DNA from 3 places in the uncultured Dysgonomonas sp. genome. Region 3 is predicted to be linked to each of the others. Evidence: riboswitches for the same ligand, from Rfam matches in the RefSeq annotation. Region 3 holds a riboswitch; each other region holds the start of a gene.
What was found. Region 3 has a riboswitch for cobalamin ahead of QZL88_RS20540 (TonB-dependent receptor plug domain-containing protein). Riboswitches for the same ligand answer to the same signal wherever they lie in the genome.
Positions count from the first base shown of each region.

Region 1: another riboswitch for cobalamin. It lies ahead of QZL88_RS02575 (TonB-dependent receptor); the one in region 3 lies ahead of QZL88_RS20540 (TonB-dependent receptor plug domain-containing protein).
Region 2: another riboswitch for cobalamin. It lies ahead of QZL88_RS09800 (anaerobic ribonucleoside triphosphate reductase); the one in region 3 lies ahead of QZL88_RS20540 (TonB-dependent receptor plug domain-containing protein).

Region 1 is NZ_LT599032.1:588,496-590,773, reverse strand. Features, by position in the region: gene QZL88_RS02580 (cobyrinate a,c-diamide synthase) at 1-542, opposite strand, end outside; cobalamin riboswitch at 664-974, shown strand; gene QZL88_RS02575 (TonB-dependent receptor) at 1,025-2,278, shown strand, end outside.
Region 2 is NZ_LT599032.1:2,382,051-2,384,328, reverse strand. Features, by position in the region: gene QZL88_RS09800 (anaerobic ribonucleoside triphosphate reductase) at 1-1,337, opposite strand, end outside; cobalamin riboswitch at 1,511-1,707, opposite strand; gene QZL88_RS09795 (DUF2284 domain-containing protein) at 1,897-2,278, shown strand, end outside.
Region 3 is NZ_LT599032.1:5,081,380-5,083,657, forward strand. Features, by position in the region: gene QZL88_RS20535 (hybrid sensor histidine kinase/response regulator transcription factor) at 1-327, shown strand, start outside; cobalamin riboswitch at 436-734, shown strand; gene QZL88_RS20540 (TonB-dependent receptor plug domain-containing protein) at 884-2,278, shown strand, end outside.

The sequences.
Region 1 (2,278 bases), 4.5 Mb from region 3:
GTATTCTTGGGCAGATAGCCTAATGGTTCAAGTCCTACATCGTGACAGGCATCTTTTAGGAAATTATAGTGGCTTTCGGAAGCTACAAAATTGAAAATGACACCTGCGATATTCACCCTATCAGAGAAATTCTTGAAACCATAAAGCAGGGCCGCCGCCGAATAAGCCATCGACTTCGCATTCAGGACTAAAATGACAGGGATATCCAGTTTCTCCGCTATTTGCGCACTGCTTCCATTCATGCGGTCGTATCCGTCGAATAGTCCCATAACACCTTCGGTAATACAAACATCTTTACCCGATGAATATTTATTATACAAATTCTTTATATGGTTTTCAGACGATAGGAACAGGTCGAGATTGACTGATTCGGTTCCTGCTGCCAGGACATGATATTTGGTGTCTATATAGTCCGGTCCACATTTAAAAGGTTGTACACTCAGACCTCTGTTCCGGAGTGCCCTCAATAAACCTAAAGTAATTGTAGTTTTACCGGAACCGGACGCTATTGCCGAGATAAGGGAATGGGATGTATATGCCATGATTCTTCTTTTTCTTCAGCAAAAGTATAAAATATGAGATATGAAACCTGTATCGATATATAGAAAATAACATAGATGCAAATTATTTCCTTAAATACTTTTTTCTGATATTTAAAAAAATTAACTTTGCCGCCGCTAAGGTGATGTAAACAGACATCCGTCTTTTTACATAAAAGGGAATCCGGTTAAAGTCCGGAACAGTGCCCGCTACTGTAAGCTCTATTCAGTTAACAGTTAACAGTCATCGGTTAACAATGTTTCTGAAAAAAGTCTTTGAACAAGACCAAATACCACTGATTGAAAGTTATCGTGCATCAGTCAACTGTTATCAATTCTTTGTTAACTGTTAACTGCTCACTGTTAACTGAATGTCGGGAAGGCCGTTCAAAGATGGAGTAAGTCAGGAAACCTGCCTAGCATACAATAAATTAAATATTCTCGGGGCCAAGAATATAATTACTAACATTATACTTCGCATTTTAATGAGAAAAAAAGTATTGGTTACAGCCATCTTGTGCTGTATTGTAAACATGGCATTTGCCCAAATGACCTTAAAGGGAAAAGTCGTGGATGAAAATGAGAAACCTGTTGCGGGTGCCAGTGTATGGATCGAATATACCACACTGGGAACTTCGACGGACGAGAACGGAGAGTTTAGTTTGCAGAGAGTACCCGAAGGCAAACACAGATTAAGAGCATCGACACTCGACTACAATGGAGCTAAGATTGATATTGCATCTTCCTGCGAAGATATCTTATTCGTCTTAAAAAAATCCCCACTAAAACTTAATGAAGTAGTAGTTACAGGTACAGGTACGCACAACAGATTAAAGAATACCCCTGTAGCAATGGATATGATAACCAAAAAGGAACTGGAGAATATAAATGTCCCTACATTCGAAAATGCCATGATGTCCATCAGTCCATCCTTCTCTTTCATGACTAACGCTATGGGTTCGTATATGCAGATGAACGGATTAAGCAATCGTTACATCCTTGTATTGGTAGATGGAAAGAAACTGGCAGGAGATGTATCGGGTAATACAGACCTGTCGCGGATAAATATGAAGAATGTAAAGCGTATAGAGGTGTTGAAAGGTGCTGCATCTGCATTATATGGATCCGAGGCAATGGGAGGGGTTATCAATATTATCACTGAGAATCCTAAAGAATCCATCTATATAACATCCGATACCCGCTATGCCGAATATGGCCAATTTTCGCAGGCTATAAACGCTGATGTGAATTACAAATGGCTGTCCTCATCAACTTCTTTTCAGCGCAACCAAAGCGATGGCTGGCAGTTGAACACACAGGAAACATCGGGAGATAAGTTGATAGATACTGATAAAATGGCTGTGAACACGAATTATTCTGATGTGGTGAGTCAGAAATTCACAGTAAAGCCGGCTAAATCTCTAAGCATATACGCAGAAGGAAGCCTCTATGACAAGAAGCTGAAAAGACCAGTATCGTCATATGCGTATAATATGAAATATGAAGATTACAATATAGGAGCGGGAGCAAGGTATATGCTTAAAGATCTGGCTGTAATTACATTGGACTTATATACTGACAATTTTGAATATTACCGTGAATACATCAAGGATGATGGAAATTATAAAAACGGAGAAGAATCGAAAGAAAGAAGACAGAAATACTATGATGCCAATCTGAAAGGCATATTCAATTTAGGAAAGTACAATCGTCTTTCGGTAGGAACGCAATACCAGTTG
Region 2 (2,278 bases), 2.7 Mb from region 3:
ATGCGTACCAGATTGAGTGTAGAGAAAGAAAGATTGCCTCTGCCTACCGAAGTTTTCTTTCCAAAGCGGTTTTCGAATACACGGGTACGGCAGCCCATTGTTGCCACCTCGTACTCAAAGCGGCGGGGATCGTTCTCATTCCATTCTTCATGTTGGTTGAATGTCGCGTCCAGATTCAGGAAGTTAGGGAAGAAACGATGCGCACTCACCTTGCATGCCAGTTGGTATAAATCGTAATTCCGGTCTGTTGGTAAATAGCTTACTCCCCGCTTCTTTTTCCATATCTGTATCGGGAAAATGGCTGTTACTCCGTTGCCCACGCCTTCATCTGTGCTGATTAACAGTTCCCGCATGATGCACCTTCCTTCGGCAGAAGTATCCGTTCCATAATTGATAGAGCTGAATACCACCTGGTTGCCTCCCCGGGAGTGTATGGTGTTCATGTTGTGGATGAAGGCTTCCATCGACTGATGTACACGACTCACAGTACGGTTTATGGCATGCTGGACAATTTTTTCGTCACCCTGTAATCCTGTCAAATTTTTTGATAGGTAATCTTCTATCGGTGTTTCGTAAAGGTGTTTGTAGTCAAGTCCGTTTATCTGTTCCAGCACTTTTATCTCTTCAATAAAGCTGCGCCTGACAAAAGGTGCCAGATAAAAATCGAAAGCAGGGATGGATTGACCGCCATGCATTTCATTCTGGGCTGTTTCCATAGATATACAGCCGAGCATGCTTGCAGTTTCAATACGTTTAGCAGGGCGTGATTCGCCATGTCCGGCATTGAATCCATGTTGAAGTATCTTATCTAGCGGGTGTTGTACGCAGGTGAGGCTTTTGGTCGGATAATAATCCTTGTCATGAATATGTAAATAATTTCGGCGGACGGCTTCTTTTACTTCCGGCAGCAGCAAGTAGTCGTCGACAAAAGGCTTGGTTGTTTCACTCGCGAATTTCATCATCATTCCTGCCGGGGTATCGGCGTTCATATTGGCGTTTTCGCGTGTGATATCGTTCGATTTGGTTTCTATGATTTCGAGAAACATGTCGCGGGTCTTGGCTTTTCGGGCAATACTCCGCTGATCGCGGTAAGCGATATATTTCTTGGCGGCTTCTTTGCGTGGGCTTTTCATCAGCTCCACCTCTACCATGTCCTGAATTTGTTCTACAGTCATTTGTTCGTTTCCCTGGCAAGAAACAAAATCCGTGATGCGTCTTATCAGGGAAGAGTCTTCTCCTTGTTCGGTGTGTAACATGGCTTTGCGAATGGCTGCCATTATCTTTTCTTCATTGAAGCCGACGATGCGTCCGTCTCTTTTTACAACTGTCTGGATCATGGTTGTATTATGTTATAAGTAAAAGAAAGTATTCGACCCGCTTTCGCGTAGTCAATTGTTAATTAATGATACATTGTTTCAATGTAACTGACGGGGAAAGAGAGCAAAATAGGCGAAGAGAGATTAATGATGTAAAGTCACCGCATATCCTATTCTATCGCTTTTCTCCCGAAAGCTACGAATGTATACACGGCAGGTCTTCTGACTCATTTCTCTGCTAGGCGCCTTCCCAATATTCAGTTGTCTGTTAATCAGTGGCGTGAGAGCCTCGCTTTTTCTTGAAATTTACAGCTACGGGGATAGTTCAGGACTTACACCTGATTCCCTTTTCATCCGATTTTATTTCAGAACCGTATATGACAACAAAGGTAAATTATTTTTTTATATGGTTTTCAGAAATGAGATTTATTTATCTTAAAATAATACTGAAGTTTTCCAAAACTAATTTTAAGTTTCATATTATCAGCTAAATAAATTTTGGGTATTGTTGAAAAGTTTTCTAAATGGTATGATTGATTTAAATAAATATACCTTTGTTGAAAACTTTTTTAATAAAAGGATGTACTTGATAAATAATTTTGTATCGAATATTTCTGCAACGGATTATATAACAAATTACAGGGATGTAAGTAAGTTTATCGTATTCTGCAAACAATGCAATAAGTATAATAATTGCTGGGCATGTCCTCCCTATGATTTCGATATGGATGGTTATCTATCCGGCTATGAAAGCGTATATATTATAGGAACGAAGATAAGTCTCTCGGAAAATGTACGGTTGAAATGTGTGGAGGCTGAAATAAGCCGTCGGACAGGTGCTGGGATCATTGCTGATGTAAGGCACGAACTAGATAAGCAGCTATTGAAGCTCGAATCTAAGTATCCGGATAGTAAAGCATTCTTTGCGGGTACTTGCCATCTCTGTCCCGATAACGATTGTA
Region 3 (2,278 bases):
AAAGTGATTGAAGAAAATCTGGGAAATCCTGAGTTTAGCCAAGATGATTTTGCTGCGGCATTAAATATGAGTAAATCAAGTTTGTACAGAAAAACAAAAGGATTATTTGATGTTTCGCCAAACGATTTTATTCGTATCAAAAGGATAAAAAAGGCAGCACAGTTATTTGATCAGAAAGAAGACAGTGTATCGGAAGTATGTTATACTGTCGGATTTAGTTCTCCATCGTATTTCTCAAAATGTTTTTATCGTCAGTTCAATTTAACGCCTAAAGAATATATTGATGCGGTTTCCTCGAGGTCTAAGTTGAATTCAGATCAGGAATAAAAAATTAACAAACCTCTGATTATCTCATATTCAATAAATAAATCAGGGTCTAATGTTAATTATTGAAACTGCTCTTCATCAAGGTTCTTTATTTAAATAATATTAATATCTTTGCACTCAGATTTTGGTGTCATGTTTCCGTATCCTCGGAAAAATGATGAAAAGGGAATCAGGTGTAAGTCCTGAACAGACCCGCTGCTGTAAGCTCTATTCAGTAAACAGTTAACAATGTTTCTGAAAAAAGTCTTCGAACAATACCAAATACCACTGATTGACAGTAATCAGTCTTCAGTCAACCGTTATCAATCTTATTGTTAACTGTTCACTGTTCACTGTTCACTGAATGTTGGGAAGGGCGTTCAAAGATGGAGTAAGTCAGAAGACCTGCCAAGGTTGATTAGTTTAAAGCTTTCGGGAAATAAAGCTGAAGAACACTGAAAAGGAATCAATCTTTTACGCTGGCGTTGTCTGACTTACTATACTGATTTCCTATTCACTCAATCTTCATACGACTTATTTTCAGTAAGCTATTTGATAATATTCTTATTAGCTTGAAATGTCATTTTCCAAGTCGAAGAAAAGGATTTTAATTATTATCCTATCAAACGTATGCTTGATTTCTTTTGCCCAGAACAAGCTGGATAGTATACAGTTGTTGAACGAAGTTGTTGTGTCCGCACGGGTTATTCAAACGGAAATTGTCCCCGTGCAAACCTTGTCAGGGACGTTGCTTGAAAATCTGAGTGCCCATTCCGTAGCCGATGCCATGCGATACTTCTCGGGCGTACAACTCAAAGACTACGGCGGTGTGGGAGGCCTCAAGACTGTAAATATCCGTAGTATGGGCAGCCAGCATGTAGGAGTATTCTATGACGGTATAGAAATCGGAAACCCACAGAATGGCGTTGTTGATTTAGGCAGGTTTTCACTGGACAATATGGAGGCGATATCCCTCTATAACGGACAGAAGAGCGCCATATTCCAGCCGGCTAAAGATTATGCGTCCGCAAGTTCCATCTATATGACGACAAAATCTCCGGAATTCAGGCAGGGTCGGAGATACGGCCTCAAAGCGGCATTCAAGACCGGAGCTTTCGACCTTGTTAATCCCTCTGTCCTGTGGCATCAGAAACTATCCGAAAATGTATCCGGTTCCCTCAATGCCGAATATATCCATTCTTCGGGCAGATATAAATTCAAGCGTGCGGTAGTAAATAATATGGATGACCGGGGCGGTTATGATACGACCGAGGTAAGGAAAAACGGCGATATAAATGTTTTTCGTATCGAACATGCCCTGTTTGGGAAGATCAAAGACGGAGAATGGAAAACCCGTTCTTATTTCTATACATCCGAACGCGGCTATCCGGGAGCCGATATAAAAAAGCCCGACGTATACGCCCATGAAGACAGGCAGTGGGATAAGAATTTCTTCTTTCAGTCCTCCCTCAAAAAGAACGTATCGGCGACATACAGCACATTGCTATCAACCAAATATGCATATGACTATATACACTACATAGCCGGCCCTTATCCCGGCCCCGAACTGGATAATAAATATATGCTCCATGAAGCCTATCTCTCGTCTGCCAATTTGTTCAATATATTACCTTTTTGGAGCGCCAATGTTTCTGCCGATTTTATGTGGAATAAGATGAACTCCAATATGCGGGAATTTATTTATCCACAACGTTATTCCGGATGGGTAGCTGCTGCGACGTCTCTCTATTTCGACCGTTTCAAATTGCAGGCCAGCTTATTGGCTTCTTACATCCATGACAATACCAAAGAAGAGAAAAAAGAGATACAGCGCGATTGGGATAAATATACCCCGGCTATCATTGCTTCGTGGCAACCGTTCGATGCCCATGATTTTCATCTGAGAGCCTTTTATAAAGACATTTTCCGTATGCCTACCTTCAGCGAAATGCATCTCGCGTACATGGGCAGC